3 regions of the Lysinibacillus sp. FSL H8-0500 genome follow, and region 1 is predicted to be linked to each of the others. Evidence: riboswitches for the same ligand, from Rfam matches in the RefSeq annotation. Region 1 holds a riboswitch; each other region holds the start of a gene.
The links. A riboswitch is a leader RNA that binds a small molecule or an ion and turns the genes downstream of it on or off. The one in region 1 is predicted to bind S-adenosylmethionine.
Positions count from the first base shown of each region.

Region 1 (3,186 bases):
ATTATCGAACACCTCAGAAGAAATTGGTTGGTTGACTTTTCCCCAGTCAATTTGATCTTTTGTACTTTCCTCTTCTACTGTATATTTATCTTTAGGTGAACGACCAGTGTATTTGCCAGTTTCTGCACGAACTGCGCCATCTACCGTTAACATTGCTTCACCACGAGATGTAGCCTTTTCTGCTAATTGTGGTACTGAAAGTTGAACTTGAACATTGCCACCGTTTAATAATTCCTTCAGTTCATTTGCAATTTCTACTGAATTCATCGATTAAATACCATCCTTTTTTATAATATTCCCTTGATTCTGAGGGATTTTTTCTTAATTTCAAAAATAGTATAACACAATTACCTAAATAATCTATACTAATTAAGAAATTATTTTCGAGTTTTTATTACTTTTCAATAAACTGACAAAAAATAATGTTTTTCGAGTAGAATTCATTCAATCCTACTGTAATTTATTTTGAAAATAGGGTCACACATATGTTAACACACTGAGTAAGAAATATTGTAGGGTTGAATTTGCTTTTATTTCCATCATCATCCAAATTTAAAGGGTTTTATGATAATAATATTCTTTTTATGTCAAAAACATTACATGCAGAAGTGTGGAACTGTGTAATTGCGGAAAATAATAAACAATAGTCACGTATTAGAAAATATTTGACAATAGTCGACCTTTTCAGTAACATGAGTTATTGAACGGATACTCTTATCCCGAGCTGGTGGAGGGTCAGGCCCTGTGAAACCCGGCAACCTGCATGAACTATTTCACGACATGCGTTGGTGCCAACCTGATGCAAGGGGCATACCCTTGAACGATAAGAGTGAAAGGTTGCGTAGTCATTAGTCCTTTCCTCATGTAAAACAACGTGAGAAAAGGATTTTTTTTATTGTTAAAAATCAATGTAAAGGGCTGCCTCTATAGTTCTTTCCTTATTATAATGACGGATCTTTCGAAACCCTCGTGTTAAAAGCAGCAGTAACGGCTTGAGAGTTCAATCCTTCGGAGCGGACTTGACATGGGTAATGAGTACCGTATTCATACACCAATACTTTTGTAAAAGTAAATAGGAGGAAAACTAAATGACAAACCGTCGATTGTTTACATCAGAAAGTGTAACAGAGGGACATCCAGATAAAATTTGTGACCAAATCTCGGATGCTATTTTAGATGCTATTTTAACAGAAGATCCAAATGCACGTGTAGCGTGTGAAACAACAGTCACAACAGGTTTAGTCTTAGTGGCAGGGGAAATTACGACTTCTACGTATGTCGATATTAAAGGTATTGTTCGTGATACTGTAGCAGAAATCGGCTATACACGTGGTAAATATGGCTTTGATGCAGAAAACTTAGCAGTGCTTGTGGCGATAGGTGAGCAATCACCTGATATTGCACAAGGTGTTGACCAAGCATTAGAGGCACGTGAAGGCTCTATGACAGATGCAGATATCGAAGCAATTGGTGCAGGTGACCAAGGCTTAATGTTTGGCTATGCATGTAATGAAACACCAGAGCTAATGCCCTTACCAATTAGCCTAGCACATAAATTAGCACGCCGTTTAACAGCGGTGCGTAAGTCTGGTGAGCTTGCTTATTTACGTCCTGATGGTAAAACACAAGTAACAGTAGAGTACGATGAGCATAATATACCTGTACGTGTTGACACAATTGTTATTTCAACGCAGCATGATGAAGAGGTAACATTAGAGCAGATTCAAGCCGATTTAAAAGAATTTGTTATTGCACCAGTTGTACCAAGTCAGTTATTAGATGCGAACACAAAATATTTCATCAACCCAACTGGTCGTTTCGTGATCGGTGGACCTAAGGGAGACGCTGGCTTAACAGGACGTAAAATCATCGTTGATACATACGGTGGCTATGCGCGTCATGGTGGCGGTGCATTCTCTGGTAAGGATGCAACAAAGGTAGACCGTTCAGCAGCGTATGCAGCTCGTTATGTAGCGAAGAATATCGTAGCAGCAGGCTTAGCAGAGCGCGCTGAGGTACAGCTTGCTTATGCAATTGGTGTTGCTCAGCCTGTTTCCATTGCTGTTGATACATTCGGTACAGGAAAAGTAACAGAAAGCGAGATTGTGGAGTGGGTACGTGAGCTATTTGATTTACGTCCAGCAGGTATTATTAAAATGCTTGACCTTCGTCGTCCGATTTATAAGCAAACTGCGGCATATGGTCACTTTGGTCGTACAGATTTACAGGTACCATGGGAGCAAACAAATAAAGCCGATGCACTGCGAGAAAAAGCACGTTTATAAACTATTGAGCTAAAGCGATAAAGTAATTATAAAGTTATTGTAAGATACTATAATTGAAAAATGGACTAGCTTAAAAAAGCGCAAGAAACCAATGTTACCATTGGGTTTCTCGCGCTTTTTAAGAGTTTAACCTACTTCATCCTAATTTTAATCATTAACCCATTTTTTGATAATCAGTATTTACACTTTTACTTTTGAAGGGATTTATAGTATTGGCCCTTTTCAGCATATTCACGTACGATGCGCTCCATATCCTCTTTATCTTCAGCATTTAATTCACGTACAACCTTTGCTGGACGACCTAATGCTAAGCTATTTGGAGGAATGACTTTACCAGGAGGCACTAAGCTTCCTGCTCCAATAAATGCACCCTCTCCAATCTCTGCTCCGTCCAATATAATAGAGCCCATGCCAATTAAGGCATTTTTTCGAATTGTACAGCTATGTAAAGTCACTTGATGTCCTACCGTTACCTCGTCCTCAATAATTAACGGATATTTTGGACTTTGATGTAAGCAGCATAAGTCTTGGATGCTTACGCGTTTGCCAATAATAGTAGGGGATACATCGCCTCGAATGACCGTATTAAACCACACGGTTGTCTCAGCACCAATAGTTACATCACCAGTAATTGTTGCGTAATCAGCAATAAAAACAGATGGATCGATCTTTGGCATTTTATCTTTAAATGGATAAATCATGAAAATCGCCTCTTTTCTTTCTATAGATGTAGTATTATCGTATCAAATACACATCTTTATGAAAATATAAAATTAAAAAGTACCATGGATGTCGATATAATCATTATGTAATTATTTTTTAGGAGGACTATGTGAATGTGGAAATGGGAAGCTGATGGACAAGCAAAGGCTGTGATTGCTATTCTTCACGGTGCTTATGA
Region 1 is NZ_CP150292.1:3,570,074-3,573,259, reverse strand. Features, by position in the region: gene pckA (phosphoenolpyruvate carboxykinase (ATP)) at 1-267, opposite strand, end outside; SAM riboswitch class I at 712-830, shown strand; gene metK (methionine adenosyltransferase) at 1,089-2,285, shown strand; gene MHB44_RS16905 (gamma carbonic anhydrase family protein) at 2,474-2,986, opposite strand; gene MHB44_RS16900 (alpha/beta hydrolase) at 3,122-3,186, shown strand, end outside.

Region 2 (3,186 bases), 1.9 Mb from region 1:
AACACTTGAATTTTTTGAGGAAACGGTACGCTTTGCCAAAGAGCATAATATCGTCGTGTCGCATGATTTTGCTTATGGTGCAATCGGCTTCGATGGCAACAAGCCTGTTAGCTTCTTACAGGCAGAAGGCGCAAAAGAAGTTGGTATTGAAATGTATACGTTATCCAAAACTTACAATATGGCAGGCTGGCGTATAGGCTTTGCAGTTGGTCATGCCGATATAATCGCTGCCATTAATCTGATTCAAGACCATTTATTTTGTAGCCAATTCCCCGCTGTTCAGCAGGCTGCCGCAGTAGCACTGACAGCCTCTCAAGCATGTGCGGAGGAACTAAGAGCTACCTATGAACGTCGGCGAAATGTGCTGATTGAAGAAGCTCACCGTATTGGCTGGCAGGTAACCGCGCCAAAGGGCTCCTTCTTTGCATGGCTGCCTGTACCATTCGGCTATACAAGCGAGCAATTCGCTGATTTATTGCTTGAAAAAGCGGATATTGCTGTTGCAGCAGGCAATGGCTTTGGACAATATGGCGAGGGCTATGTGCGCGTTGGCTTACTCGTTAGCGAGGAACGCTTACGTGAAGCAATTCACAGAATTGAAAAGCTACAACTCTTTAATATATAGCACTGCCTTGTCCTGTAGCTGGGTGACGCTGCAGGACTATTATTTTTCAATTTTCCTCGGCTGTGCTAACCCTTGCTCTAATGGATAAAATTGAACATGCCCTGTTTCCTCATCAAACTTTCTCATATGCTGAATGCCTTGCACCTCTGCCAGCACTATATCAGCCGTAATCACGATATTTCCACCTTTGATAAAATGACCACCTGATACATTGCCCCATTGATCGCTCATTGAACCATGAAAATGTGTTTCATATGCCCCATCACGTTTACAGACGACGCCTGAGCCTTGGATAAATTCAAGTGGACCTTCTTTTTCTATGACATCACTAAAGCACACTTTAATGCTAGAGGTGTCATCAGGCACTAAATAGACAAAGCTGCTTTTTTGAAAGCTACCAATACAGCTAACAATCGTTGCTGATTCGATATTCTGCTCAGCACAAAGCGCCTCAATTCCCTCAATGATATCTGTTCCCATTAAAAGACGGGCACTGATAACTTTTCCAAATGAACCCGTTCCATATTGAATGCGTACTGACATTGCTCTCCCTCTTTCTTTTGCATAAGGTTAAAAATATTTAAAATATTTATTGACTTACTATACCCTATAATTTATATTAGTTCTATCGGAATTATAAAAATATCATAAATCTCTTATCAAGAGTAGCTGAGGGACTGGCCCAATGAAGCTCGGCAACCTCCTTTTTGGAAGGTGCTAAATCCTGCAAACAGATGATGTTTGATAGATAAGAGAGGACATTTTTCATGAGCCTCTCTTAATTTGTAAGAGAGTTTTTTTATTTTCCAAAGCCGATAAAACATTTTTGGGGGTAGTTTTTCATGAAAAATAAATTTTTACTAGGTTTAGCAAGTCTTACACTAGCAGCAGCATTAGCAGGCTGTGGTTCAAAAGAGGAAAGTAAGGAGCAGGGCAAGGCAATTGATGAAAATAAAATTGTTGTAGGCGTTACTTCTGGCCCGCATGAGCAAATTGCAGAGGTAGCAGCGAAGGTCGCTAAGGAAAATGGCTTAGAGGTTGAACTTAAATCATTTTCAGATTATGTTTTACCAAATACAGCCCTAGCTGAAGGTGATCTTGATGCAAACAGCTATCAGCATGAGCCTTTCCTTGATACATTTAATAAAGATCATGATACAGATTTAGTACCAGTTGGTAAAACGATTTTAAATCCAATGGGTGTGTACTCTGAAAAATATAAATCCTTTGATGAGATTCCAGACGGTGCAACATTTGGTCTGCCAAATGACCCGACAAATGGTGCTCGTGCCCTTTTTGTACTGCAAGAAGCAGGCTATATTAAATTAAAAGATGGTGCAGACTTAACAGCCTCTATTCGTGATGTAGAGGAAAATACAAAGAATTTAAAATTTATTGAGTTAGAGGCAGCACAAATTCCTAAGCAGCTTAGTGAAGTAGATGTAGCAGCGATTAATACAAACTTTGCACTAGAAGCTGGCATTAATCCTAAAGAAGACTCTATTCTATTAGAATCTACTGACTCACCATACGTGAATTACATTGTAGTACGTGCTGAAAATGAAAATGACCCAACAATTAAAAAGTTTGTTGAGGCTTATCAATCTGATGAAGTACGTGCATTCATTGAAGAAGAATTCCAAGGTTCTGTAATCCCAAGCTGGTAATTATTCAGGATGCTTCTATAAATCTAAGAATCTGCTGAGGCTTCTCATATGAGGACAGGCAGATTCTTACTTTTTAGAGGTAGAAAAAGGAGCAATCATCATATGATTCAATTACAAAATATCTCAAAAGAATATAAATCCAAAAAAGGTGTTGTGAAAGCCGTTGATGGCATCAATCTTTCTGTAAAAAAGGGACAAATTCATGGTGTGATTGGCTATAGCGGCGCTGGTAAAAGTACCCTTATTCGCTGTGTCAATTTGCTAGAGCGCCCCACAGCAGGTAGAGTCCTAATTGACAATATAGACATCACTGCCCTTCCCCTTCATGAATTACGGCAAACTCGCCAAAAAATCGGGATGATTTTCCAGCACTTTAATCTTTTAAAAACAGCTACTGTTTATAATAATATTGCCGTTCCCTTAAAACTGCTTGGCTATAATGATGCGGAAGTTAAAAATCGTGTCGCGAAATATGCGGAAATCGTTGGTTTAACAGAGAAATTAGATAGCTACCCTAATCAGCTTTCAGGTGGTCAAAAGCAGCGTGTGGCCATTGCACGTGCCTTAGCGCAGGAGCCAGAAATTTTACTAAGCGATGAAGCTACAAGTGCGCTTGATCCTGAAACAACAGAGGCAATACTTGCACTCTTATTAAAAATAAATCGAGAATTAGGTATTACTATTTTACTCATTACCCATGAAATGAATGTGATTCAAAAAATTTGTGATGAGGTTTCTGTCTTAGAATCAGGCAAGGTTGTAGAATTTGGTACAGCTATTGAGCTTTTTGCAAAGCCTCAGCATCCAACCACAAGAAAATTTTTAAACACTATTTCGCAACGTAACTTATCACCTTCTCTTATTGAGCAATTGAATGTTTCTGGGAGCGTGATT
Region 2 is NZ_CP150292.1:615,891-619,076, reverse strand. Features, by position in the region: gene MHB44_RS02880 (pyridoxal phosphate-dependent aminotransferase) at 1-625, shown strand, start outside; gene MHB44_RS02875 (PPC domain-containing DNA-binding protein) at 665-1,168, opposite strand; SAM riboswitch class I at 1,279-1,380, shown strand; gene MHB44_RS02870 (MetQ/NlpA family ABC transporter substrate-binding protein) at 1,468-2,292, shown strand; gene MHB44_RS02865 (ATP-binding cassette domain-containing protein) at 2,395-3,186, shown strand, end outside.
Region 2: another riboswitch for S-adenosylmethionine. It lies ahead of MHB44_RS02870 (MetQ/NlpA family ABC transporter substrate-binding protein); the one in region 1 lies ahead of metK (methionine adenosyltransferase).

Region 3 (3,186 bases), 920 kb from region 1:
GTAGATACGGGCAATGTACAACATGCTGGTATTAAATATAGTACGCTTATCCTTAAAGGGGGTAAAAATCAAATAATAAACTTTAGTAAAAGTCTTTTAAGTGATAAAAGCTCAGTTGAATGTGTCGTTTTTTCTAAAACAGGGCAAACCTTAAACAACGAATTTGAGGTATATAAAGAAAAAATTTCTAATAGTAGTATAGAAGAAACAGAGCCTGTTGGCGTAATAGTGGCTGGTGAGGACGAAGAAATCAGAAGGTTAACAAAAAAATTCAGTTTATTAAAATAAATTATCTTAAAGGGCGAAACTGTATCCTATAAGATAGACACTTAAAAAAATATCTTATAGGATGCTTTTATTGATAATGAGGAAAAAGCTGGTGGACAGATCACACCAAACGCTTCTTCCAGCTCTGGAATACTTACCTCGTCATGTGAAAGGACATCTATTTCTAAACAGAACCAATATCTGTTACCATTATTTCAGCCAGCTCTCCTCCTTTGAAAATAACACCTAAAACTCTTGTCATACATAAGATAAGATATCAGTTATAGGATAGGAGGAATTACATTGTATTACAATCCTTATCCATATTTTATTCATCCCTACCAGTATCCACCCCAGCAGCTTGCCATTAGACCTTTGGCAATGCCAACCAATAATGGCCCCTTTCCACCCATCGATACACATAAATTCAAAGCCTCAGCTACACGGATCAAGACGATGATACGGCAAGCACAATTACTAACGGATAAAATTGATAGCTCCCAGCAATTTGCCCATGATTTAATGAATGCAGCGCAGCTTTCAAACAAAACACAAGTTGAGCAATTAATTTCATCTGCTGGTATCACCATGAAATTCGAAACAAACTATACGCCAGATGGTTTCCAAATACGTCTTATTGATAGTGGCTGTTGTGGTATCACCTTGAATATGAATTGGTGAAAAACATTAACCTTGTATTCCTATTGAAGTTGTAAACAATAAAAATGTATGGTAGAGTAGTAATAATTATTATTTTTGAATATTCTTATATTTTTTCTTATCGAGAGAGACAGAGAGAGTGGCCCGATGAAGTCTCAGCAACCAGCTTAACAGTATGGTGCTAATTCCAAAGGGCAAGGTTTTGTCCTTACAGATGAGAAGACGAACTTCTATATGTTTTATACAGGAGTCCTCTTCTATATAAGGGGATTCCTTTTTATTTACTACTATCAACAGAAAGCAGGGAGCTAAATGGCAAACGAACTTTTACAAGCATTGCAATTATTAAAATCAAAACAATGGGTTGATTTAACACATACATTCGGCCCTAACTCACCACATTTTTTTATGTTTGAAGATGCAAAATTTGAAACATTATTCTCTCATGATGATGGCTTCTTTGCCCAACAATTCACGTTCCCAGGTCAATATGGTACACATATCGATCCACCCATTCATTTTGTGCGAGACAGACGTTACCTAGAAGAATTAGAGCTAAAAGAACTTGTTCTTCCTCTTATCGTCATTGATAAATCACAGGAGGCAGCGAGCAATCATGATTTTACGCTAACGGTTCAGAATATTCTCGATTTTGAAACCCAGCATGGAGAGATTGAAGCAGGTACCTTTGTAGCACTTCGTACAGATTGGAGTAAACGTTGGTCAGATAAGGAGGCCTTCAATAATACAGATGAGCTTGGACATAATCATATTCCAGGCTGGGGCTTAGAGGCCCTGCAATTTTTATTCAAGGAACGCAAAATCAGTGCGATTGGACATGAAACCTTCGATACCGATTCTGCTGCAGATTTTCGTAAAAATGGTAAGTTAAATGGTGAATATTTCGTGCTTGAGCAAGACACCTATCAGATTGAGTTAATGACTAATTTGGACAAGCTGCCTACGAAGGGCGCTATCATCTTCAATATTGTACCTAAGCCAGAAAAAGCATCGGGCTTCCCTGTGCGGTCATTTGCTATTTTACCATAATATAAAAGTCGGTATAGCGTATACCGACTTTTATTTTTGTACATTTCTTTTTTTGAATAGATAATAAGCAATGAGCATCCCCACAATAAACAATAGGATGAGATAGATACTATAATGGGATAAATAGTATCCAACAAATCGCCACTTCTCTCCAAGCGTCTTTCCTAACGATATAAATGTGAAAGTCCAGATAAATGCCCCTATATAAGCGAAAAGTGCAAACTTTTTATAGGGATAATTATTAATAGCTGCAATATAAGCCGTTAGGTGGCGGACACCTGGAATAAAATAGCCTATTACTAATAAGAGAGGGCCAATTTTGACAAACATTTTTTTAGTAAAAGCTATTTTTTGTTCAGTAATATAAACCTTAGGACCATATTTCTGCAATAATGGTAAGCCAAAGCGATAACCGATATAGTAGCTTAAGGTAATGCCTCCAACTGCACCAATCATGGCACTGATTAATGCAGGAATATGTGCAAGATTTTTTCGATAAACACTATAGCCTATATATGTCAAAAATACCTCATCTGGAAGCGGCAGTCCGACAATACCGCCAATTAGTATCACGATAATACCCAAATACCCATAATGTTCAATTAGAGATTGTATATGATGCACCATAAATCTATCCCACCTAAAAATTTTTAAACAAATGATCAATAGGTTTCATTATAATTTGAAATATCTACTACTTTAAATAATTCAAAGCTGACACAGGGTAAACTCTATACTACCTTGGTAACAAATTTTGTAGCATTTTTTTAAGTAAGCTACCGTTCCCCGTCTTCAACCCCAATCCTACCTGCTCCAGTATATCATTATTACCATCACTAAAGGCTTATTGCATCCTCTGCGTTCATATTAAAGTAATCCAGTACAACCTTAACAGCTATTGCCCTGGAAACATCCTGCTGTCATACTTCGCAATATAAGGATGTCATCGCTGTTATATATATTCAGAAATTGAGCGACATATCTTTTTCAGCCTACCTGTCCCAAATAGGCACATAAGAAACACCCCTTCATCCACAATACTTTTATTCATAATCAGAAGATAATATTTCCCACATCGCATATAGATCTATTGGGCTTTGTACACTATTCATCGACATGCGAGGTTATGCTATTGTTTCTGTACAATAGCTTGTACATTTTGAACAGTTATGGGTAACACGATCTTGACGCTTTACAAATGATCCATTT
Region 3 is NZ_CP150292.1:4,486,164-4,489,349, forward strand. Features, by position in the region: gene MHB44_RS21585 (DUF2000 family protein) at 1-288, shown strand, start outside; gene MHB44_RS21590 (hypothetical protein) at 571-948, shown strand; SAM riboswitch class I at 1,043-1,148, shown strand; gene MHB44_RS21595 (cyclase family protein) at 1,240-1,977, shown strand; gene MHB44_RS21600 (DedA family protein) at 2,008-2,604, opposite strand.
Region 3: another riboswitch for S-adenosylmethionine. It lies ahead of MHB44_RS21595 (cyclase family protein); the one in region 1 lies ahead of metK (methionine adenosyltransferase).